3 regions of the Shigella sp. SIG6 genome follow, and region 3 is predicted to be linked to each of the others. Evidence: predicted binding sites of a transcription regulator. Region 3 holds the regulator's gene; each other region holds the start of a gene.
The links. The regulator PurR, encoded in region 3, represses purine synthesis genes. The targets are predictions, from matches to a motif close to CANGCAAACGTTTGCNTG.
Positions count from the first base shown of each region.

Region 1: the regulator PurR is predicted to act here: its motif matches at 5,125-5,142, upstream of purE (5-(carboxyamino)imidazole ribonucleotide mutase).
Region 2: the regulator PurR is predicted to act here: its motif matches at 1,996-2,013, upstream of purM (phosphoribosylformylglycinamidine cyclo-ligase).

Region 1 covers NZ_JBQZXC010000090.1:2,377-10,158, reverse strand. The annotation lists gene allE ((S)-ureidoglycine aminohydrolase) at 1-561, opposite strand, end outside; partial or broken gene allC (allantoate deiminase) at 572-1,804, opposite strand; partial or broken gene ACUU1M_RS14190 (DUF2877 domain-containing protein) at 1,807-2,454, shown strand; gene ACUU1M_RS14185 (carbamate kinase) at 2,451-3,344, shown strand; gene purK (5-(carboxyamino)imidazole ribonucleotide synthase) at 3,481-4,548, opposite strand; gene purE (5-(carboxyamino)imidazole ribonucleotide mutase) at 4,545-5,054, opposite strand; gene lpxH (UDP-2,3-diacylglucosamine diphosphatase) at 5,172-5,894, opposite strand; gene ppiB (peptidylprolyl isomerase B) at 5,897-6,391, opposite strand; gene cysS (cysteine--tRNA ligase) at 6,565-7,782, shown strand, end outside.
Region 2 covers NZ_JBQZXC010000003.1:79,553-87,334, forward strand. The annotation lists gene uraA (uracil permease) at 1-1,039, opposite strand, end outside; gene upp (uracil phosphoribosyltransferase) at 1,125-1,751, opposite strand; gene purM (phosphoribosylformylglycinamidine cyclo-ligase) at 2,076-3,113, shown strand; gene purN (phosphoribosylglycinamide formyltransferase) at 3,113-3,751, shown strand; gene ppk1 (polyphosphate kinase 1) at 3,923-5,989, shown strand; gene ppx (exopolyphosphatase) at 5,994-7,535, shown strand; partial or broken gene pdeF (cyclic-guanylate-specific phosphodiesterase PdeF) at 7,574-7,782, opposite strand, start outside.
Region 3 covers NZ_JBQZXC010000001.1:49,305-57,086, forward strand. The annotation lists gene cfa (cyclopropane fatty acyl phospholipid synthase) at 1-633, opposite strand, end outside; gene punC (purine nucleoside transporter PunC) at 924-2,135, opposite strand; gene punR (DNA-binding transcriptional activator PunR) at 2,248-3,180, shown strand; gene purR (HTH-type transcriptional repressor PurR) at 3,177-4,202, opposite strand; gene cydH (cytochrome bd-I accessory subunit CydH) at 4,501-4,590, shown strand; gene ACUU1M_RS00270 (MFS transporter) at 4,756-5,931, shown strand; gene sodB (superoxide dismutase [Fe]) at 6,077-6,658, opposite strand; gene mepH (peptidoglycan DD-endopeptidase MepH) at 6,786-7,613, opposite strand.

The DNA of each region.
Region 1 (7,782 bases), on a different contig from region 3:
TGCAAAAGAGAGGATATGCATGTTCATATCAAAACCTAACTCTTTGGGCAGAAAATCCAGCAGGATCACATCATCCATACCTTCATAGTGAATGCGTTCCAGTTCGCTGGCATTGCCAGAAACCAGCCACGGTGCATGGCCTTCTACCGGAACATAGCGGCGCTTATATAAAAAGATTTGGCTGTCTTCGGCCTGGGCGTTAACAAACGTCATTAAGGAGCCTGGTGGGCAATAAAGATAGCCACCTTCGCTTAAGGCAAATGTTTTGCCTTCGGCTTTGGCAGTGATATTTCCAGAGATCACATACAGGAACGTTTCAATGCCTTCGCCACCGAAGCCCTGTTGGTTGCCACCGTTTTGATGCAGTGTGACCAGATAATCAACAAAAGAGGCACCCAGCTTTGGCGTGGAGAGGATTGTCGCGTCACAATTTTCAAAGCCCGGAATAATATTTTTTACCAGACCATCCGGGGTTAACAGTGCGAAATTACCGTGTTTAACAATCGCACGGTTAGCCAGTAAATCTTCGCGGTAACCGGTGACGTTATTTAAATATCCCATTTATGACTCCTTATTTCTGCCAGGCAAGTTGATAAAGCATGAGTGCCAACGTTTTGACCCCTTCGGCAAGGTCAGTAATATTGGTGCGTTCCGCCGGGTTATGGCTGATCCCGTTGATGCTGGGGATAAAAATCATGCAGGTTGGTACGCGAGGCGCGAAAATTTGCGCGTCGTGCCCGGCACCACTGTGCATCACCCGGTAATTCAGTTTTTCTCTTTCACACAATTCTGTCAGGGTGGCGACCAGCTCCTTATTCATCGGCACGGGTTCTTCGTCCATCCATAAATCGATATCAATACCAATGTCCATTTCATCGCAAATCGCCCGCATGTCGTTTTCTAACTGTTGGGTGAAATCGCGCAGCACGGCAGCGTCGGTATGACGACAATCAATGGTGAACGTGGTTTTACCCGGCACCACATTTACCGTATTCGGGCGCGGCTCTACTTTGCCAAAGGTCAGAACCAGCGGATCGCCCATCTTTTTCGCTTTTTCGATCGACTGATGGCAAATGCGACTGAAAGCGTAAACCGTATCACGACGATAACCCATCGGCGTGGTGCCTGCATGGTTTGATTCGCCGTTCAGCGTCACCGTATAGCGACGCTGCCCGACAATTGCATTCACCACGCCAATTGATTGCCCATTACTTTCCAGCACACAGCCCTGTTCAATATGCAGTTCAACAAAGGCTTTTATATCCTGACACGGAGTTAGTGGGGCGTTCGGCAGAGTAAATCCGCAAGCCTTCATCGCATCGGCAAAACTATTTCCTTTGGCATCACAGATATTCCGCACGTCGTCAGGATTCGCCAGCCCAAAGATATTTTTACTGCCCCAGAAGACATACGGGAAGCGGCTGCCTTCTTCTTCTGCCATCGCCACCACTTCGACCGTACGTAACGGTGCGCCGTATTACGTTTTCAACCAGTCAATTGCCAGCCACGCCGCCAGCGCGCCGAATTGCCCGTCGAGGTTACCGCCGTTAACCACGGTATCGATATGCGAACCGCTCAGAACCACTTCCTGTGGATATTCGGTGCCACTCAGGCGACCGTATAAATTCCCCACTTCATCGAAACGTGTTTCCAGCCCACTTGCTGCCATTCTTTTTTTAAATTGCTGCTGGGTTTCCAGCCATTCCGGCGAATAAAGTAAACGGGTCATCCTACCCGTTGGGTCAGCGCCAAAAGAGGAAAGCCAGGGCAGCGTTTCTTCTATAGCTTGACGGGAATGTGTAATTTCGCCGCGCGCAATTCGATGCGTTATGCGGTGGATTATGCGGCAATGAACGACCACAGGTTGTGGCTCAAGGGATTCGCCTCGGGCGTTTCACGGTTAAACAGCCACAGCGTTATTGTTTGCTGCGTATTACGCCGCCTTCGCATCCTCAACCGCTTGCAGCTGCATGGATGCAACGCGCGGAGGAAACCGGACTTTTCGGGCCACTGGCGATGGCGGCAAGCGATCCGCTGCCCGCTGAATTACGCCAGTTTCGTCACTGTTTTCAGGCCGCGCGCAATGGCGTTAAGACCGACTGGCGGCACTGGCTGGGTAAAGGCCCCGGATTAACGCCAAGTCATGATGACACGTTGAGCGGAATGCTGCTGGCGGCCTGGTATTATGGCGCTTTAGATGCGCGCGCCGGTCGCCCGTTTTTTGCCTGTTCCGACAATCTTCAACTCGTTACCACAGCGGTGAGCGTCAGTTATTTACGTTATGCCGCGCAAGGATATTTCGCCTCGCCACTCCTGCACTTTGTCCATGCTCTGAGTTGCCCGAAACGTACCGCTGTTGCGATTGATTCGCTGCTGGCGCTGGGGCATACGTCAGGGGCAGATACGCTGCTGGGGTTCTGGCTTGGCCAACAATTATTACAAGGAAAACCATGAAAACACTGGTTGTAGCTCTTGGGGGCAACGCCTTACTCCAGCGCGGTGAGGCGCTGACGGCGGAAAATCAATATCGCAATATCGCCAGTGCTGTACCCGCGCTGGCACGCCTGGCCCGTTCTTATCGGCTGGCGATTGTTCACGGCAACGGGCCGCAGGTGGGGCTGCTGGCGTTACAGAATCTGGCGTGGAAAGAGGTAGAACCGTATCCGCTGGATGTGCTGGTGGCGGAAAGCCAGGGGATGATTGGATATATGCTGGCGCAGAGCTTGAGCGCACAGCCGCAGATGCCGCCTGTTACGACGGTGCTGACGCGCATTGAGGTTTCGCCTGATGATCCGGCGTTTTTGCAGCCAGAGAAATTTATTGGTCCGGTTTATCAGCCAGAAGAACAAGAGGCACTGGAAGCGGCTTACGGCTGGCAGATGAAACGTGATGGTAAATATTTGCGCCGGGTGGTGGCGTCTCCGCAACCGCGTAAAATTCTCGACAGCGAAGCCATCGAGTTGTTGCTCAAAGAGGGGCATGTGGTGATTTGCAGTGGCGGCGGCGGTGTGCCTGTGACAGAAGATGGGGCAGGGAGTGAAGCGGTGATTGATAAAGATCTCGCCGCTGCGTTGCTCGCCGAGCAGATTAATGCCGATGGACTGGTGATCCTCACCGATGCTGATGCGGTATATGAAAACTGGGGAACGCCGCAGCAACGTGCCATTCGCCATGCCACACCGGATGAGTTAGCTCCATTTGGCAAAGCCGATGGTTCGATGGGGCCGAAGGTAACGGCGGTGAGTGGTTATGTCAGAAGCCGTAGTAAACCCGCGTGGATTGGGGCGTTATCGCGAATTGAAGAGACGCTGGCGGGCGAAGCGGGGACCTGTATTTCGCTGTAGTGATGAGAGCATCCGGCAATCGGTGCACCATGCCTGATGCGACGCTTGACGCGTCTTATCAGGCCTACAATGGGTACCGGAGCGGTAAGCCGGATAAGGCGTTTACGCCGCATCCGGCAATCAAATGAGCACCTGCTTAACTGAACTTACTCTGCGCCCAAATCACGCCGCTGGCATACTCTGGCGGCAGCAGCGGGATTAAGGCTTCCAGCGTCGCAGTCAGACGCGATGTGTCGCTGTCGGTCAAATTCAGATGCCCCACTTTACGCCCCGGACGGACTTCTTTGTCGTACCAGTGCAGATGCACCAGCGGCAATTTCAGCCAGTCATAATTCACATCGCTACCAATCAGATTGATCATCACCGACGGATTATTCACTACTGGTTGCGGTAACGGCAGATCGGTAATCGCCCGCAGATGCAGCTCAAACTGGCTGATGCTGGCACCGTTTTGTGTCCAGTGACCGCTGTTATGCACACGCGGAGCCAGTTCGTTGATCAGCAGACCTTGCGGGGTGACAAAACACTCCATCGCCATCACGCCCACATAGCCCAGCTCCTGCATAATCGCCGACAGCATCTCTTCGGCTTGCGCCTGCTGCTGTGCGTTGGCCTGCGGAAAAGCGACGCTGGTGCGCAAAATACCGTCCTGATGCAGGTTATGCGTCAGCGGATAAAACACGGTGCTGCCATCAAAGCCGCGCGCGCCAACCAGCGATACTTCACCAGAGAAGTTAATGCCCTGCTCGACAATACATTCACCGTAACACTCTGCCGGTAACTGTTCGGTTTCATTGGCGCGTAAACTCCATTGACCGCGACCGTCATAGCCACCAGTGCGACGCTTAACAATCGCCAGTTCACCTAAACGATCAAACACCGCAGGCCACTCGCTGCGATCGGCAAGTAACTGCCACGGCGCGGTCGGCAGGTGGAGCTTATCGAAAAGCTGTTTCTGAGTCAGACGGTCAGCAATAATCGGGAACACATCGCGGTTCACAAAGGCCGGATGACGCGCCAGCTCGCGGGTTAATGCGGTTTCCGGCCAGCGTTCGATCTCAGCGGTAATCACGCTTTGTTGAAAAGGCACCGCCGCCGGTTCAGCGTCCAGCCCGACCGGCCAGACAGCAATGCCTAACGGTTCGCCTGCCTGACGCAGCATACGGCCTAACTGCCCGTTACCGAGGACGCAAACCTGTTTCATGCCGCACCTCGCGGGTCCGGGTTTTCCAGCACTTCGTCGGTCTGGGCTTTGCGCCAGTCATTCAGACGCTGGTGTAGCTCTTTATCGTGAGTCGCGAGAATTTGTGCTGCCAGTAATGCCGCGTTTGCCGCGCCAGCTTTACCAATCGCCAGCGTACCCACCGGAATGCCGCGCGGCATTTGTACGATGGAGTAGAGGCTATCGACACCGCTCAGTGCGGCGCTCTGTACTGGCACGCCCAGCACCGGCACCAGCGTTTTGGCGGCAATCATGCCTGGCAGGTGCGCTGCGCCGCCTGCGCCCGCAATAATCACCTGATAACCGTTCTCTTCGGCGCTTTCGGCGAAGCTGAACAGTTTATCGGGGGTGCGGTGAGCAGAAACCACTTCAACGTGGTGCGGAACATTCAGGATTTCGAAGATTTCGACGGCGAACTGCATGGTAGCCCAGTCGCTTTTGGACCCCATCACGATGGCGACACGCGCCGGATTATTGCGGGAAGACATGCGTCTTAAAACTCCTGTGGTGCACAACTCTCGGCTTTAGAGGGCACAGAGAATAGCACGGAAAGAGAGCAAGGAAAACGGTTGCGTGGCTGTGAAATCAGCAAAGTTGTGGGTTTTTTAAAACGGAAAATGAATCAGCTCAACGTCATCCGCTGTGACTTTCACCATCGAACCTTCCGTATGCCAGGCACCCAGTACCACGCGAAAAGCAGGTTGCTGGTTGGCGATAAGTTCATGCACCGCCGGGCGATGGGTATGCCCGTGGATTAGCCATTGCACCTGATGTTTTTCCATCGCACTGACCACAGCGTTTTGGTTAACGTCCATGATCGCCAGCGATTTACTGCTGTTGGCTTCTTTGCTGTTCGCGCGCATTCGCGCGGCAATGCGTTTGCGCACAAACAACGGCAGGGCGAGGAATAGCATTTGCAGCCAGGGTTTGTGGACTTTGGCGCGAAAAGCCTGATAACCCGCGTCATCGGTGCACAGCGTGTCGCCATGCATAATCAACACCCGGCGACCATAAAGTTCGAGCACCTTTTCTTCCGGCAATAATGTCATGCCGCTTTCACGGGCAAAGCGTTTGCCGAGCAGAAAATCACGGTTGCCATGAATGAAATAACAGGGAACGCCGGAATCGGACACCGCTTTGATCGCTGCCGCCATCTGGCGATGGAGTGGGTTGGGATCGTCGTCGCCAATCCATGCTTCAAACAGATCGCCAAGAATATACAGCGCGTCGGCCTTGCGGGCTTCCCCCGCTAAAAAACGCAGAAAACCGGCGGTGATCGCCGGTTCTTCCACGCAGAGATGAAGATCTGCAATAAAGAGTGTCGCCACGATTACTCGCTAACGGTCACGCTTTCAATGATAACGTCTTCTTTTGGCACGTCCTGGTGCATACCGTTACGACCGGTTGCAACACCTTTGATTTTGTCTACCACGTCCATGCCGTCAACCACTTCAGCAAACACGCAGTAGCCCCAACCTTGCAGGCTTTCGCCAGAGAAGTTCAGGAAGTCGTTATCAACCACGTTGATGAAGAATTGTGCAGTTGCAGAGTGCGGAGCCTGAGTACGTGCCATTGCCAGCGTACCACGGGTATTTTTCAGGCCGTTGTTGGCTTCGTTTTTGATCGGTTCTTTGGTGGCTTTTTGTTTCATGCCCGGTTCAAAACCGCCGCCCTGAATCATAAAGCCGTTGATAACACGGTGGAAAATGGTGTTGTTGTAAAAACCTTCGCGGCAGTAGTCCAGGAAGTTTTTAACTGTTTCAGGTGCTTTATCGTCAAAAGTTTTGATGACAATATCGCCGTGATTGGTGTGGAAAGTAACCATTTTTGCATCCTGTTCCGTTTGATTGGTGCTTCAACCCAGTTCGGGTCATATATAGAGTGGTGTTATAGCATAACCGCACGATCGGATCATCACGCAATGTATGCTGATTCGCGCGGGAAATATGGGTATTATACGCAACTCAATTACCCACACATGTCTAAACGGAATCTTCGATGCTAAAAATCTTCAATACTCTGACACGCCAAAAAGAGGAATTTAAGCCTATTCACGCCGGGGAAGTCGGCATGTACGTGTGTGGAATCACCGTTTACGATCTCTGTCATATCGGTCACGGGCGTACCTTTGTTGCTTTTGACGTGGTTGCGCGCTATCTGCGTTTCCTCGGCTATAAACTGAAGTATGTGCGCAACATTACCGATATCGACGACAAAATCATCAAACGCGCCAATGAAAATGGCGAAAGCTTTGTGGCGCTGGTGGATCGCATGATCGCCGAAATGCACAAAGATTTTGATGCTTTGAACATTCTGCGCCCGGATATGGAGCCGCGCGCGACGCACCATATCGCAGAAATTATTGAACTCACTGAACAACTGATCGCCAAAGGTCACGCTTATGTGGCGGACAACGGCGACGTGATGTTCGACGTCCCGACCGATCCAACTTATGGCGTGCTGTCGCGTCAGGATCTCGACCAGCTGCAGGCTGGCGCGCGCGTTGACGTGGTTGATGACAAACGCAACCCGATGGACTTCGTTCTGTGGAAGATGTCGAAAGAGGGCGAACCGAGCTGGCCGTCTCCGTGGGGCGCGGGTCGTCCTGGCTGGCACATTGAATGTTCGGCCATGAACTGCAAGCAGCTGGGTAACCACTTTGATATCCACGGCGGCGGTTCAGACCTGATGTTCCCGCACCACGAGAACGAAATCGCGCAGTCCACCTGTGCCCATGATGGTCAGTATGTGAACTACTGGATGCACTCCGGAATGGTGATGGTTGACCGCGAGAAGATGTCCAAATCGCTGGGTAACTTCTTTACCGTGCGCGATGTGCTGAAATACTACGACGCGGAAACCGTGCGTTACTTCCTGATGTCGGGCCACTATCGCAGCCAGCTGAACTACAGCGAAGAGAACCTGAAGCAGGCGCGTGCGGCGCTGGAGCGCCTCTACACTGCGCTGCGCGGCACAGATAAAACCGTTGCGCCTGCCGGTGGCGAAGCGTTTGAAGCGCGCTTTATTGAAGCGATGGACGACGATTTCAACACCCCGGAAGCCTATTCCGTGCTGTTTGATATGGCGCGTGAAGTGAACCGTCTGAAAGCAGAAGATATGGCAGCGGCGAATGCAATGGCATCTCACCTGCGTAAACTTTCCGCTGTATTGGGCCTGCTGGAGCAAGAACCGGAAGCGTTCCTGCAAAGCGGCGCG
Region 2 (7,782 bases), on a different contig from region 3:
CACCAATGACACCATAAAGCAGCAGCGAAACGCCGCCCATCACCGGCAATGGGATCATCTGGATAGCGGCAGCCAGTTTACCGACGCAGGAAAGCAGGATAGCGAAAATCGCCGCCCCGCCGATAACCCAAGTACTGTAAACACGGGTGATCGCCATCACGCCAATGTTTTCTCCGTAAGTGGTATTTGGCGTAGAGCCAAAGAAGCCGGAGATCACGGTCGACAGGCCGTTAGCAAACATCGAACGGTGCAGACCTGGATCGCGCAGCAGATCTTTTTTGACGATATTAGCCGTTACTACCAGGTGCCCTACGTGTTCGGCAATAACCACTAACGCCGCTGGCAGAATAGTCAGAATGGCAAACCACTCGAAGCGCGGCGTATAGAGGGTTGGCAGTGCAAACCAGTGAGCATTAATAATCGGCGTGGTATCGACAATTCCCATTGCGAAAGAGAGCGCGTACCCCACCAGCACGCCAATTAAAATCGGGATAATTGCCAGGAAACCACGAAACAGCACGGAACCTAAAACCGTGACCGCCAGGGTGGTAATAGAGATGATGATGGTTTTGGAGTTTGGCGTTTGCCCTTCAGCCGGGAGTAAACCCGCCATACCGGCAGCTACGCCCGCCAGCTCCAGACCGATGACGGCAACGATTGCGCCCATTGCCGCAGGTGGAAACAGCACGTCCAACCAGCCGGTCCCCGCTTTCTTCACGATAAAAGAAACCAGGCAGAACAGCACGCCGCACATAATAAAGCCGCCCAGCGCGACTTCATACCCTAACGGCAACAGTAACAATACCGGTGAAATAAAGGCAAAGCTGGAACCAAGATAAGCCGGAATTTTCCCTTTACAGATGAAGAGATACAGCTGCGTTCCAATACCGTTAAATAACAGTACAGTCGCCGGGTTAATATGAAATAAGACGGGCACCAGGACGGTTGCACCAAACATGGCGAACAAATGTTGCAAACTAAGCGGGATTGTCTGTAAAAGTGGCGGTCTTTCACTCACCCCGATAGCACGGCGCGTCATAGTATTATCCTCTGTATTATGTGTTATAGGCGCTTTACTCAAAAAAAAGCCGACTCTTAAAGTCGGCTTTAATTATTTTTATTCTTTATTTCGTACCAAAGATTTTGTCACCGGCATCGCCGAGGCCCGGAATAATGTATCCGTGCTCGTTCAGTCCCTGGTCAATCGATGCAGTATACAGTTCGACGTCCGGGTGCGCTTTTTCCAGCGCAGCGATACCTTCTGGCGCAGCGACCAGCACCAGAACTTTGATGCTGCTGCAGCCCGCTTTTTTCAGCAGGTCGATGGTCGCGATAACGGAACCACCGGTTGCCAGCATTGGGTCAACGATCAGCGCCATACGCTCATCGATGTTAGAAACCAGTTTCTGGAAGTACGGTACCGGCTCCAGCGTTTCTTCATTACGGTACATACCGACAACGCTGATGCGCGCGCTCGGAACGTTTTCCAGCACACCGTCCATCATACCAAGACCCGCACGCAGAATTGGCACAACGGTAATTTTCTTACCTTTGATCTGGTCGATTTCTACCGGGCCGTTCCAGCCTTCGATAGTTACTTTTTCCGTTTCGAGGTCGGCGGTCGCTTCGTAAGTCAGCAGGCTACCCACTTCGGAAGCGAGTTCGCGAAAGCGCTTGGTGCTGATATCTTGCTCACGCATCAGTCCCAGCTTGTGTTTGACGAGTGGGTGTTTGACTTCCACGATCTTCATACTCTTTCTCCTTTGAGGGGCAGCCACAAAAAAAATCGACGGATTATACCTCCTTTCTTCAAGGCGGCAATATTATTTTCGTTGACTTTAGTCAAAATGATAACAGTTTGAGATAAAGTTATTTTATATTCAAATGGTTATGAAAGAAGATTATTCCATCCGAAAACTAACCTTTGCCCTGGCACAAGTCTTCTTTCGCCGCGCGCCCGGGGAAAAGACGTGCAAAAAGGTTGTGTAAAACAGTCTCGCAAACGTTTGCCTTCCCTGTTAGAATTGCGCCGAATTTTATTTTTCTACCGCAAGTAACGCGTGGGGACCCAAGCAGTGACCGATAAAACCTCTCTTAGCTACAAAGATGCCGGTGTTGATATTGACGCGGGTAATGCTCTGGTTGGAAGAATCAAAGGCGTAGTGAAGAAAACGCGTCGTCCGGAAGTGATGGGCGGTCTGGGCGGCTTCGGTGCGCTGTGTGCATTGCCGCAAAAATATCGTGAACCCGTGCTGGTTTCCGGCACTGACGGCGTAGGTACCAAGCTGCGTCTGGCAATGGACTTAAAACGTCACGACACCATTGGTATTGATCTGGTCGCCATGTGCGTTAATGACCTGGTGGTGCAAGGTGCGGAACCGCTGTTTTTCCTCGACTATTACGCAACCGGAAAACTGGATGTTGATACCGCTTCAGCGGTGATCAGCGGCATCGCAGAAGGTTGTCTGCAATCGGGCTGTTCTCTGGTGGGTGGCGAAACGGCAGAAATGCCGGGGATGTATCACGGTGAAGATTACGATGTCGCGGGTTTCTGCGTGGGCGTGGTAGAAAAATCAGAAATCATCGACGGCTCTAAAGTCAGCGACGGCGATGTGCTGATTGCACTCGGTTCCAGCGGTCCGCACTCGAACGGCTATTCGCTGGTGCGCAAAATTCTTGAAGTCAGCGGTTGTGATCCGCAAACCACCGAACTTGATGGTAAGCCATTAGCCGATCATCTGCTGGCACCGACCCGCATTTACGTGAAGTCAGTGCTGGAGTTGATTGAAAAGGTCGATGTGCATGCCATTGCGCACCTGACCGGCGGCGGCTTCTGGGAAAACATTCCGCGCGTATTGCCAGATAATACCCAGGCAGTGATTGATGAATCTTCCTGGCAGTGGCCGGAAGTGTTCAACTGGCTGCAAACGGCAGGTAACGTTGAGCGCCATGAAATGTATCGCACCTTCAACTGCGGCGTCGGGATGATTATCGCCCTGCCTGCTCCGGAAGTGGACAAAGCCCTCGCCCTGCTAAATGCCAACGGTGAAAACGCGTGGAAAATCGGTATCATCAAAGCCTCTGATTCCGAACAACGCGTGGTTATCGAATAATGAATATTGTGGTGCTTATTTCCGGCAACGGAAGTAATTTACAGGCAATTATTGACGCCTGTAAAACCAACAAAATTAAAGGCACCGTACGGGCAGTTTTCAGCAATAAGGCCGACGCGTTCGGCCTTGAACGCGCCCGCCAGGCGGGTATTGCAACGCATACGCTCATCGCCAGCGCGTTTGACAGTCGTGAAGCCTATGACCGGGAGTTGATTCATGAAATCGACATGTACGCACCCGATGTGGTCGTGCTGGCTGGTTTTATGCGCATTCTCAGCCCGGCGTTTGTCTCCCACTATGCCGGGCGTTTGCTGAACATTCACCCTTCTCTGCTGCCGAAATATCCCGGATTACACACCCATCGTCAGGCGCTGGAAAATGGCGATGAAGAGCACGGTACATCGGTGCATTTCGTCACCGATGAACTGGACGGTGGCCCGGTTATTTTACAGGCGAAAGTCCCGGTATTTGCTGGTGATACGGAAGATGACATCACCGCCCGCGTGCAAACCCAGGAACACGCTATTTATCCACTGGTGATTAGCTGGTTTGCCGATGGTCGTCTGAAAATGCACGAAAACGCCGCGTGGCTGGATGGTCAACGTCTGCCGCCGCAGGGCTACGCTGCCGACGAGTAATGCCCCCGTAGTTAAAGCGCCAGCTCTGCCGCTGGCGTTTTTCAATTCACCTGTAAATCGCAAGCTCCAGCAGTTTTTTTCCCCCTTTTCTGGCATAGTTGGACATCTGCCAATATTGCTCGCCATAATATCCAAGCAGTGTCCCGTGAATAAAACGGAGTAAAAGTGGTAATGGGTCAGGAAAAGCTATACATCGAAAAAGAGCTCAGTTGGTTATCGTTCAATGAACGCGTGCTTCAGGAAGCGGCGGACAAATCTAACCCGCTGATTGAAAGGATGCGTTTCCTGGGGATCTATTCCAATAACCTTGATGAGTTCTATAAAGTCCGCTTCGCTGAACTGAAGCGACGCATCATTATTAGCGAAGAACAAGGCTCCAACGCTCATTCCCGCCATTTACTGGGCAAAATTCAGTCCCGGGTGCTGAAAGCCGATCAGGAATTCGACGGCCTCTACAACGAGCTATTGCTGGAGATGGCGCGCAACCAGATCTTCCTGATTAATGAACGCCAGCTCTCCGTCAATCAACAAAACTGGCTGCGTCATTATTTTAAGCAGTATCTGCGTCAGCACATTACGCCGATTTTAATCAATCCTGACACTGACTTAGTGCAGTTCCTGAAAGATGATTACACCTATCTGGCGGTGGAAATTATCCGTAGCGATAGCATCCGTTACGCGCTGCTGGAGATCCCATCAGATAAAGTGCCGCGCTTTGTGAATTTACCGCCAGAAGCGCCGCGTCGACGCAAGCCGATGATTCTTCTGGATAATATTCTGCGTTACTGCCTTGATGATATTTTCAAAGGCTTCTTTGATTATGACGCGCTGAATGCCTATTCAATGAAGATGACCCGCGATGCCGAATACGATTTAGTGCATGAGATGGAAGCCAGCCTGATGGAGTTGATGTCTTCCAGTCTCAAGCAGCGTTTAACTGCTGAGCCGGTGCGTTTTGTTTATCAGCGCGATATGCCCAATGCGCTGGTTGAAGTGTTACGCGAAAAACTGACTATTTCCCGCTACGACTCCATCGTCCCCGGCGGTCGTTATCATAATTTTAAAGACTTTATTAATTTCCCCAATGTCGGCAAAGCCAATCTGGTGAACAAACCACTGCCGCGTTTACGCCATATTTGGTTTGATAAAGCCCAGTTCCGCAATGGTTTTGATGCCATTCGCGAACGCGATGTGTTGCTCTATTATCCTTATCACACCTTTGAGCATGTGCTGGAACTGCTGCGTCAGGCTTCGTTCGACCCGAGCGTACTGGCGATTAAAATTAACATTTACCGCGTGGCGAAAGATTCACGCATCATCGACTCGATGATCCACGCCGCACATAACGGTAAGAAAGTCACTGTGGTGGTTGAGTTACAGGCGCGTTTCGACGAAGAAGCCAACATTCACTGGGCGAAGCGCCTGACCGAAGCAGGCGTGCACGTTATCTTCTCTGCGCCGGGGCTGAAAATTCACGCCAAACTGTTCCTGATTTCACGTAAAGAAAACGGTGAAGTGGTCCGTTACGCACACATCGGGACCGGGAACTTTAACGAAAAAACCGCGCGTCTTTATACTGACTATTCGTTGCTGACCGCAGATGCGCGTATCACCAACGAAGTACGGCGGGTATTTAACTTTATTGAAAACCCATACCGCCCGGTGACATTTGATTATTTAATGGTGTCACCGCAAAACTCTCGCCGTCTGTTATATGAAATGGTAGACCGCGAAATCGCCAACGCGCAGCAAGGGCTGCCCAGTGGTATCACCCTGAAGCTAAATAACCTTGTCGATAAAGGCCTGGTTGATCGTCTGTATGCGGCCTCCAGCTCCGGCGTACCGGTTAATCTGCTGGTTCGCGGAATGTGTTCGCTGATCCCCAATCTGGAAGGCATTAGCGACAACATTCGTGCCATCAGTATTGTTGACCGTTACCTTGAACATGACCGGGTTTATATTTTTGAAAATGGCAGCGATAAAAAGGTCTACCTTTCTTCCGCCGACTGGATGACGCGCAATATTGATTATCGTATTGAAGTGGCGACACCGCTGCTCGATCCGCGCCTGAAGCAGCGGGTGCTGGACATCATCGACATATTGTTCAGCGATACGGTCAAAGCACGTTATATCGATAAAGAACTCAGTAATCGCTACGTTCCCCGCGGCAATCGCCGCAAAGTACGGGCGCAGTTGGCGATTTACGACTACATCAAATCACTCGAACAACCTGAATAACCCTATGCCAATACACGATAAATCCCCTCGTCCGCAGGAGTTTGCTGCGGTCGATCTTGGTTCAAACAGTTTTCACATGGTCATAGCCCGTGTGGTAGATGGTGCCATGCAGATTATTGGCCGCCTGAAACAGCGGGTGCATCTGGCGGACGGCCTGGGGCCAGATAATATGTTGAGTGAAGAGGCAATGACGCGCGGTTTGAACTGTCTGTCGCTGTTTGCCGAACGGCTACAAGGGTTTTCTCCTGCCAGCGTCTGTATAGTCGGCACCCATACGCTGCGTCAGGCGCTGAACGCCACTGACTTTCTGAAACGCGCGGAAAAGGTCATTCCCTACCCGATTGAAATTATTTCCGGTAATGAAGAAGCCCGTCTGATTTTTATGGGCGTGGAACATACCCAACCGGAAAAAGGTCGCAAACTGGTTATTGATATTGGCGGCGGATCTACGGAACTGGTGATTGGTGAAAATTTCGAACCTATTCTCGTTGAAAGCCGCCGGATGGGTTGTGTCAGCTTTGCCCAGCTTTATTTTCCTGGCGGGGTCATCAATAAAGAGAATTTTCAGCGCGCTCGCATGGCGGCAGCACAAAAACTGGAAACTTTAACCTGGCAATTCCGTATTCAGGGCTGGAACGTTGCAATGGGCGCTTCCGGTACCATAAAAGCCGCCCATGAAGTGTTAATGGAAATGGGCGAGAAAGACGGGATAATTACCCCGGAACGTCTGGAAAAACTGGTAAAAGAAATTTTACGTCACCGTAATTTCGCATCGCTGAGTTTACCGGGTCTTTCCGAAGAGCGGAAAACAGTCTTCGTTCCTGGACTGGCGATTTTATTTGGTGTGTTTGATGCTTTAGCCATCCGTGAACTGCGCCTTTCTGACGGGGCGTTACGCGAAGGCGTACTGTATGAAATGGAAGGACGTTTCCGTCATCAGGATGTGCGTAGTCGCACCGCCAGCAGCCTCGCCAACCAGTATCACATAGACAGCGAACAGGCCCGACGAGTGCTGGATACCACTATGCAAATGTACGAACAGTGGCGGGAACAGCAACCGAAGCTGGCGCATCCGCAACTGGAGGCGCTACTGCGATGGGCCGCCATGCTGCATGAGGTCGGGTTGAATATCAACCACAGCGGTTTGCATCGCCACTCCGCTTATATTCTGCAAAACAGTGACTTGCCGGGTTTTAATCAGGAACAGCAGCTGATGATGGCGACACTAGTGCGCTATCACCGTAAAGCGATTAAGCTCGACGATCTGCCGCGCTTTACCTTGTTTAAGAAGAAACAGTTCCTGCCACTGATACAGCTATTGCGCCTTGGCGTATTACTAAACAATCAACGTCAGGCAACCACCACACCGCCAACATTGACACTGATTACTGATGACAGTCACTGGACACTGCGTTTCCCGCATGACTGGTTTAGTCAGAATGCGCTGGTACTGCTTGATCTGGAAAAGGAGCAAGAATACTGGGAAGGCGTGGCTGGCTGGCGGTTGAAAATTGAAGAAGAAAGTACCCCAGAAATCGCCGCTTAATGCTTTGCGGGCCGACGAGAAATGTCGGCCCGCATTATTCAGGCACTTTCGCGAATGGGTTCGATTTCATTCAGCGTATCAATTAACGGTTGCGGCTTACCAATAAGATAACCCTGCATATAATCGATCCCCAAAGAGAGCACCGCCTCGCGGATCTCTTCGTTTTCAACGTACTCTGCCACTACCCGCATTTTCTTCATTCGCGCCAGATGGCAAATCGACGCCACAATCTGATAATCCAGACTAT
Region 3 (7,782 bases):
TTTACAGCGTTCCTGAGCCATTTTTTGCTGTTCGGCAGAAATGGTGACGCCGACCACGCTTACGTCATAGTTAGATGCCATGTAGTGCGCCAGTCCGCCCCAGCCGCAGCCAATATCCAGTACGCGCATCCCTGGTTTTAACTGCAATTTTTCACAAATCATTTTGAGCTTCGCCTGCTGGGCAGATTCCAGATTATCGGCATCTTTCCAGTAAGCGCAGGAATATTGCATGAAGGGATCAAGCATGCGGCTGAACAAGTCATTACCCAAATCGTAATGCTCCTTGCCGACTATCCAGGCACGTTTTTTACTCTGCAGATTGAAGAGACGAGCGCCGGCAATACGCAGCGTGTCTTTGAAATGATGGGGGAGTTGGTTCTCGAGACCTGCGCGTAAGACTTTGCTAAAAAACATATCCAGTCGGTCACATTCCCACCAGCCATCCATATAACTTTCGCCTAACCCCAAAGAGCCTTCCTGCAGAACGCGTTTAAAAAAATCGGGGTTTTTCACACGAATATCCGCCGGGGCAGAACCGTTAATGGCTATACCGGCACGGCTAAGTAATTCGTTGGCGATACGGTACCAGTTGTCATCCGGTACACTGACTTCTTCTATACACGATGAACTCATAGTTTCTCCATCACTGGTCGGTGATCAGAACCTTAAAACAGCGTAGACGCTTTTTGGGCTTTGTGAGAAATCTCGCAGAAAAAACCGCGAGTCTATAATCCGACGTAGAACAGAGGGAAAGGAGGAACCCTTGCCGAAATGACCATCCATAGTGAGTCGGGAACGATCCTGTCCCCGTAAAAACATAATATTTATCGTAGCTTTAACAACTCGAAATTAGTATAGGCCGCTAATTTCAATCATACAACAAAATTTTGTTAGCAGCCTAAGTATAAGTATATCGATATAGATCAGTGTGATTCGCTATGAGCGACTTCGGCATTGCCATGATTCGGGCAGTCAACTTCTTCACAACGTTGCATCATGTAACCCAGAGCGACCAGCACTACTGTTGATAACATCACGCTGGTGGTGGTGAGCAATGGCGTGCTGATACTAATAAGCCAGGAAACTACCAGACTTGCGAGGAAGCACAGACCCAGTTGCAGAGTGTTCTGCAACGCTGCGGCGCGACCGGTTGCATGTGGGAAGGGACGCAGCGCCTGGGCGACAACAATAGGGTAGATCGCGCCATTGGCAATCGCCATCACACAGAATGGGATCAGGATTTCGACCAGCGACACATGGCTAATGAAGCCCGCAGCCCAGGTCGCAATGACGCTGACAGCAAACAGCACCAGCAACCACGGTAATAACTGCTTGCCTTGCCATTTCTGCAGTGCGGCGCGACAGCCATAACCACCAATCAGAAACGCGATAGTTTGCGGGACATAACTTAAACCAATAACTGCCGGGCTGTAGCCCATTTCACTAAGGATGAACGGTGAACCGGTCAGCCATGCAAAAAAACTGGCTGAACAGGCTGCGTATATCAGCACGTTGCCGCGATAGGTTTTAGAACGTAGCAGGTCGGTAAAGGTCAGACCATCCTGACTATTGTTACGGGCCTTCGTCGTGGGTTTGAGCCAGAAAATAGGCAGAATCAGCACCACGGTAATGGCAAACAGGGTGGCAAAAATCGCCTGCCAGGAAAAATGGACCAGCAGCCAGCTTCCTAACAGGGGAGCCAGTGCCGGAGACAGACCCACCAGCGGCATGATGGTCGCAAAAATACGGTTGACTTTCTGTGAAGGATAATAATCTGTCACTAATGCTTGCCAGATAACCGCCGCGGCGCAGACCCCCACAGCCTGTACAAAACGCAATACCAGCAGCGTGGCGGCGTTTTCTACCCACAGCATCCCCAGACTACCTAACGCAAAAATTGTCAGGCCGATTAATAACACCGGTTTACGACCATAACGGTCGGAGAGTGGCCCCCACAGAAGCTGGGCTGCGGCAAAACCGGCAAGGAACAGACTAAGGCTGGCACTGACAGCAGACGCAGGCGTTTGCAGGTCGGCCTGTATGGCGGCGAAAGCAGGCAGATACATATCGGTTGCCAGAAAACCGAGTACGCTCAAACCCGCCAGCCAGACTAAAAATCTTTTCCTAGGTTGCATGTATATTCTCTAAATCTCTCAATTAAACACCGCCGCAAAGTGTAGGGAGTGAAATTAGTGTTGTGAAACGGTAATATTTGATGACTGGTTTCAAAAATTTTGCAGGCAGACTATGTGGTCAGAATATTCACTCGAAGTTGTTGATGCGGTAGCGCGTAATGGTAGTTTTAGCGCTGCGGCACAGGAGCTGCATCGCGTTCCTTCTGCGGTCAGCTATACCGTGCGTCAGCTGGAAGAGTGGCTGGCGGTACCGCTCTTTGAGCGACGGCACCGTGATGTGGAGCTGACCGCTGCTGGAGCGTGGTTTCTCAAAGAAGGGCGCTCTGTTGTCAAAAAAATGCAGATCACCCGCCAGCAATGTCAGCAGATAGCGAACGGCTGGCGCGGTCAGTTAGCTATCGCAGTGGATAATATTGTCAGGCCAGAACGTACACGGCAGATGATCGTTGATTTTTATCGCCATTTTGATGATGTCGAACTTCTTGTCTTTCAGGAAGTGTTCAACGGTGTCTGGGATGCGCTTTCCGACGGGCGCGTGGAACTGGCAATTGGCGCAACACGCGCGATTCCGGTAGGCGGTCGTTATGCCTTCCGGGATATGGGGATGCTAAGCTGGAGTTGCGTTGTTGCCAGTCACCACCCGCTGGCGTTGATGGATGGCCCGTTCAGTGATGATACGTTGCGCAACTGGCCGTCGTTGGTGCGCGAAGACACCTCGCGAACGCTACCTAAACGTATTACCTGGTTGCTGGATAACCAAAAAAGACTTGTCGTACCTGACTGGGAATCATCGGCAACCTGTATCTCGGCAGGATTATGCATAGGGATGGTGCCAACACATTTCGCCAAACCGTGGCTTAATGAGGGGAAGTGGGTAGCACTTGAACTGGAAAACCCCTTCCCGGATTCGGCATGTTGTCTGACATGGCAGCAAAATGATATGTCGCCTGCGTTAACCTGGCTGCTTGAGTATCTCGGCGATAGTGAGACGCTGAATAAGGAGTGGCTGCGGGAGCCGGAAGAGACTCCCGCAACGGGTGATTAACGACGATAGTCGCGGAACGGGCCGTCAGCCACGGAGCGGCGTTCAATCAAACGCGGATGCACTTCAATGGACTGCGGTTCTTCACGTTTGTTGACGATACGATCCAACAGCATGTTGAACGCTGTTTCACCCAGCGAATCTTTTGGCTGATGGATCGTGGTCAGCGCCGGCGTAAAATAGCGCGCGTTGCGCACGTTATCATAACCGATCAGCGAAACATCCTGCGGGACGCGCAGGCCCATTTCATCAGCAGCACAAAGTGCGCCCATTGCCATGATATCGCCACCACAGAAGACGGCAGTAGGGCGATGCGGCTGCGACAGGATTTGCTGCATGGCGCGATAACCGGATTCAGGTTCAAAGTCACCCTGCACAATCCAGCTTTCCGGCACCTTGATCATCGCTTCTTCCATCGCCTTCATAAAACCGGCAAGGCGGCCTGCGCCGGTGTTACGTTCCAGCGGGCCGGGGATGACGCCGATTTCGCGGTGACCGCGTTCAATCAGATAACGCCCGGCCATGTAGCCGCCTTCGAACGCGTTATCAATGACCGCATCGGTGAAGTCAGCTTTTGCTTCACCCCAGTCCATCACCACCATTGGGATATGGCGATACTCTTCCAGCATCGCCAGCAACGGCTCTGGGTACTCAGAACACATCACCAGCAGACCATCGACGCGTTTTTGCGCCATCATCGACAGATAAGCCCGCTGTTTCTCAAGATTGTTCCACGCATTACCCAGAATCAGGGTGTAACCTTTCTGGAAGCAATTTTTTTCAACTGCTTCAATGATCTCGGCAAAATAGGCCGCTTCGCTGCTGGTCGCCAGCAAACCGATAGACTTGGTGTGGTTAACCTTCAGGCTACGCGCCACCGCGCTAGGGGAGTAGTGTAATTCTTTAATCGCTGCCCACACGGCGTTGCGCGTTTCTTCAGCGACGAAACGTGTTTTGTTGATCACGTGTGACACAGTTGTAGTGGAAACGTTTGCTCGTTTCGCTACATCTTTTATTGTTGCCATTCCATTTCACTCCAGACCCTAACTTCAGCTCCTGCAAAATCGCAAGGTAAACGTTTGCCTTTACACACCTTACGCACAACAAAAGTGTTGCGGTACGCCGGAAAAACGACACGGAGCGTCAGGAAGGGGTCAATGGCCAGTACGCAAATAGTGTAAGCGTGGAATTTTGGCCGATCTTGACGAAAAGGGGAAGTGGTAAAAACACTTATCATTATAAATGACGGGAGATTTTTTCATCACAGTGTGTAAAAATGCGTAATATCACTTTTTGTGTGGTAATAAAAAAGGAGAAAACTTGATGAGCACCGACCTTAAATTTTCACTGGTAACAACGATTATCGTCCTCGGTTTGATCGTAGCCGTGGGTTTGACTGCCGCGCTGCACTGATTTCCTCTCGAGGGAGCGCGTTCTCCCTCGCATCTCCTTCCTGTTTGTTAGCAAAATGGCAAAAGTGTTTTCTCTTTTTGTTATTTTCATTTTTTTGTGATTGCTGTCATGCTTTCGCCACTTTAATTAATATCGCGTAATGACGCGAAGAGGTGGAGATAAGGCATGAAAATTAACTATCCGTTGCTGGCGCTGGCGCTGGCGATTGGCGCGTTTGGTATCGGGACAACGGAGTTCTCGCCAATGGGCTTGTTGCCCGTCATTGCGCGCGGTGTGGATGTCTCGATTCCCGCTGCCGGAATGTTAATCAGTGCCTATGCAGTTGGCGTAATGGTGGGCGCGCCGCTGATGACGCTTCTACTTTCTCATCGTGCCCGCCGCAGTGCGTTGATTTTCCTGATGGCAATTTTCACGCTAGGCAACGTTCTTTCCGCCATCGCGCCGGATTATATGACCCTGATGCTTTCACGTATTTTGACCAGCCTGAATCACGGAGCATTTTTTGGTTTGGGTTCAGTCGTGGCCGCAAGCGTGGTGCCAAAACATAAACAGGCCAGCGCAGTTGCCACTATGTTTATGGGGTTAACCCTGGCAAATATCGGTGGCGTGCCGGCGGCGACCTGGTTGGGTGAAACCATCGGCTGGCGGATGTCATTTCTGGCAACGGCGGGGCTGAGAGTGATTTCAATGGTAAGTCTGTTCTTCTCATTACCTAAAGGTGGTACAGGGGCACGACCTGAAGTGAAAAAAGAGCTGGCGGTATTAATGCGTCCGCAGGTGCTGTCTGCATTGCTGACGACGGTACTGGGAGCTGGTGCAATGTTTACCCTCTACACCTATATCTCTCCGGTACTGCAAAGTATTACCCACGCAACACCGGTGTTCGTCACGGCAATGCTGGTGCTGATTGGTGTCGGATTCTCTATCGGTAACTATCTCGGCGGCAAACTGGCAGATCGTTCAGTTAACGGCACGTTGAAAGGCTTTTTGTTGCTGCTGATGGTGATTATGCTGGCAATCCCGTTCCTGGCCCGCAATGAGTTCGGCGCAGCTATTAGCATGGTGGTGTGGGGCGCAGCAACCTTTGCGGTTGTACCTCCGTTACAGATGCGCGTGATGCATGTCGCCAGTGAAGCGCCAGGTCTGTCTTCATCAGTCAATATTGGTGCCTTTAATCTTGGAAATGCGCTGGGAGCAGCTGCTGGTGGTGCGGTAATTTCCGCTGGGCTGGGATACAGCTTTGTGCCGGTGACGGGGGCGATTGTCGCGGGACTGGCATTATTGCTGGTGTTTATGTCAGCCAGAAAACAACCTGAAACAGTTTGCGTTGCTAACAGCTAATTAAACAAAAACGCAGAAGGATAACCTTCTGCGTTACAGTTGCTGACAACGTGCGATTTATCTTGCCGCATGCGCTGTTAACGCCTCATCCGCGTTGGCATGGTAAGCGAAGCGCATCAGGCAATGCTGCATTTGCCATCAGTTATTATGCAGCGAGATTTTTCGCTACGAATTCCCAGTTCACCAGCGCCCAGAAGTGCTCCAGATAGCCAGGACGTGCATTGCGATAGTCGATGTAATAAGCGTGTTCCCAGACATCAACGGTCAGCAGCGGAGTCGCATCGGTGGTCAGCGGAGTACCCGCGTTAGAGGTTGAAACGATAGCCAGTTTGCCATCGCTGTTTTTCACCAGCCAGGTCCAGCCAGAACCAAAGTTTTTGATCGCTGCATCAGTAAACTGCGCTTTGAAATCGGCAAAGCTGCCAAAAGATGCGGCGATAGCTTCAGCGACTTTTCCAGTCGGTTCGCCACCGGCGTTCGGTGCCAGGCAGTTCCAGTAGAAAGTATGGTTCCAGACCTGAGCTGCGTTGTTGAATACGCCACCTTCAGAGCTGCGAATAATCTCTTCCAGTGATTTACCTTCAAACGCGGTACCTTTAATCAGGTTGTTCAGGTTAGTGACATAAGTCTGATGATGCTTGCCGTAGTGATACTCGATAGTTTCCGCAGAAATGTGCGGTGCCAGAGCATCTTTAGCATATGGTAGTGCAGGTAATTCGAATGACATTGCTACTCTCCTTTATTATTAATTTGCATACGTACAATAGCCTTATTGTGCGTATGGATAGGGTAGCAAATTAAAAGGTGAGACAAAAGATGAACTTACCCTGTTGCCGTAACAACAGGGTAAAGTTTTAGCGAAGTGTTTTTGGGGTCATTACCCGACGAGCGCCAACATAGTGGCGCTGCCAGTAGTCTTCACTGAGAGAAGTGATTTGAATTTCCTGACCTGTGCGCGGTGACTGAATAAATTTGCCGTTGCCGACATACACGCCGACATGATCGGCTGTACCGCGTCCCTGAGTACGGAAAAAGACCAGGTCGCCGTTTTTCAGCTCACTACGTTCGATAGGTCCTGCATCACGCAGGTGATACATTTCATTCGCCGTACGCGGAATACGAATTTTCACCAAATCTTTATAAGCGTAATAAACCAGGCCGCTGCAATCAAAACCGGTACGCGGTGAGCTGCCGCCCCAACGATATGGCTTACCAATTTGCTGCATCAGTTTATTCATTGCCACTTTCGTGGCTTTTTGCACCTTCGCTTTGTGCGCGTCGACAAGGGTTCCTGACGCGGCATTTTTGACTTTCACACAATGCGATTTATAGCCCTTACGTTTGGTACACTTTTCGGTAAAGCTGGCTGAGGCCGTTTTATTGACGGCGTGTTTGCTGCGAGTTTTGGCGTTTTTAGAAGCGGTAATGGAAGATTTTTTAACGGAAGAAGCGGTTTTGCTTTTGGTCGTACTTTTACTGGCGGCTTTTTTCGCTGTTTTCTGGCTGGCTTTCTGGGTCTTTTTGGTGGTTGCCGTGCTTTTCTTTTTATCTGCTTTTTTGGTGATATGAGTGGTAGCAGAACTCTCCCTGGCTTGCTTTGAAGCATGGGCCATAGGCGTTAAAGGCAGGGTGGTAAAAAGTAAAGCACAGAGCGTGATCGAAATACGGTTTATCCGCGCCACTGAGCGTCCCTCTGTTAAGGCAGGTCTATCATGCCTGCGTCTGATTTACAAAACTTGATGATTCTAATGCATAGAAGAAGAGAAAGTTAATAGCTTTTATTGTTAAAAAATACGTTTCGTTGGCGAGCGCAAAAAAATGCAGCAGTGAAAGCTAAAAATGGTTATAAAT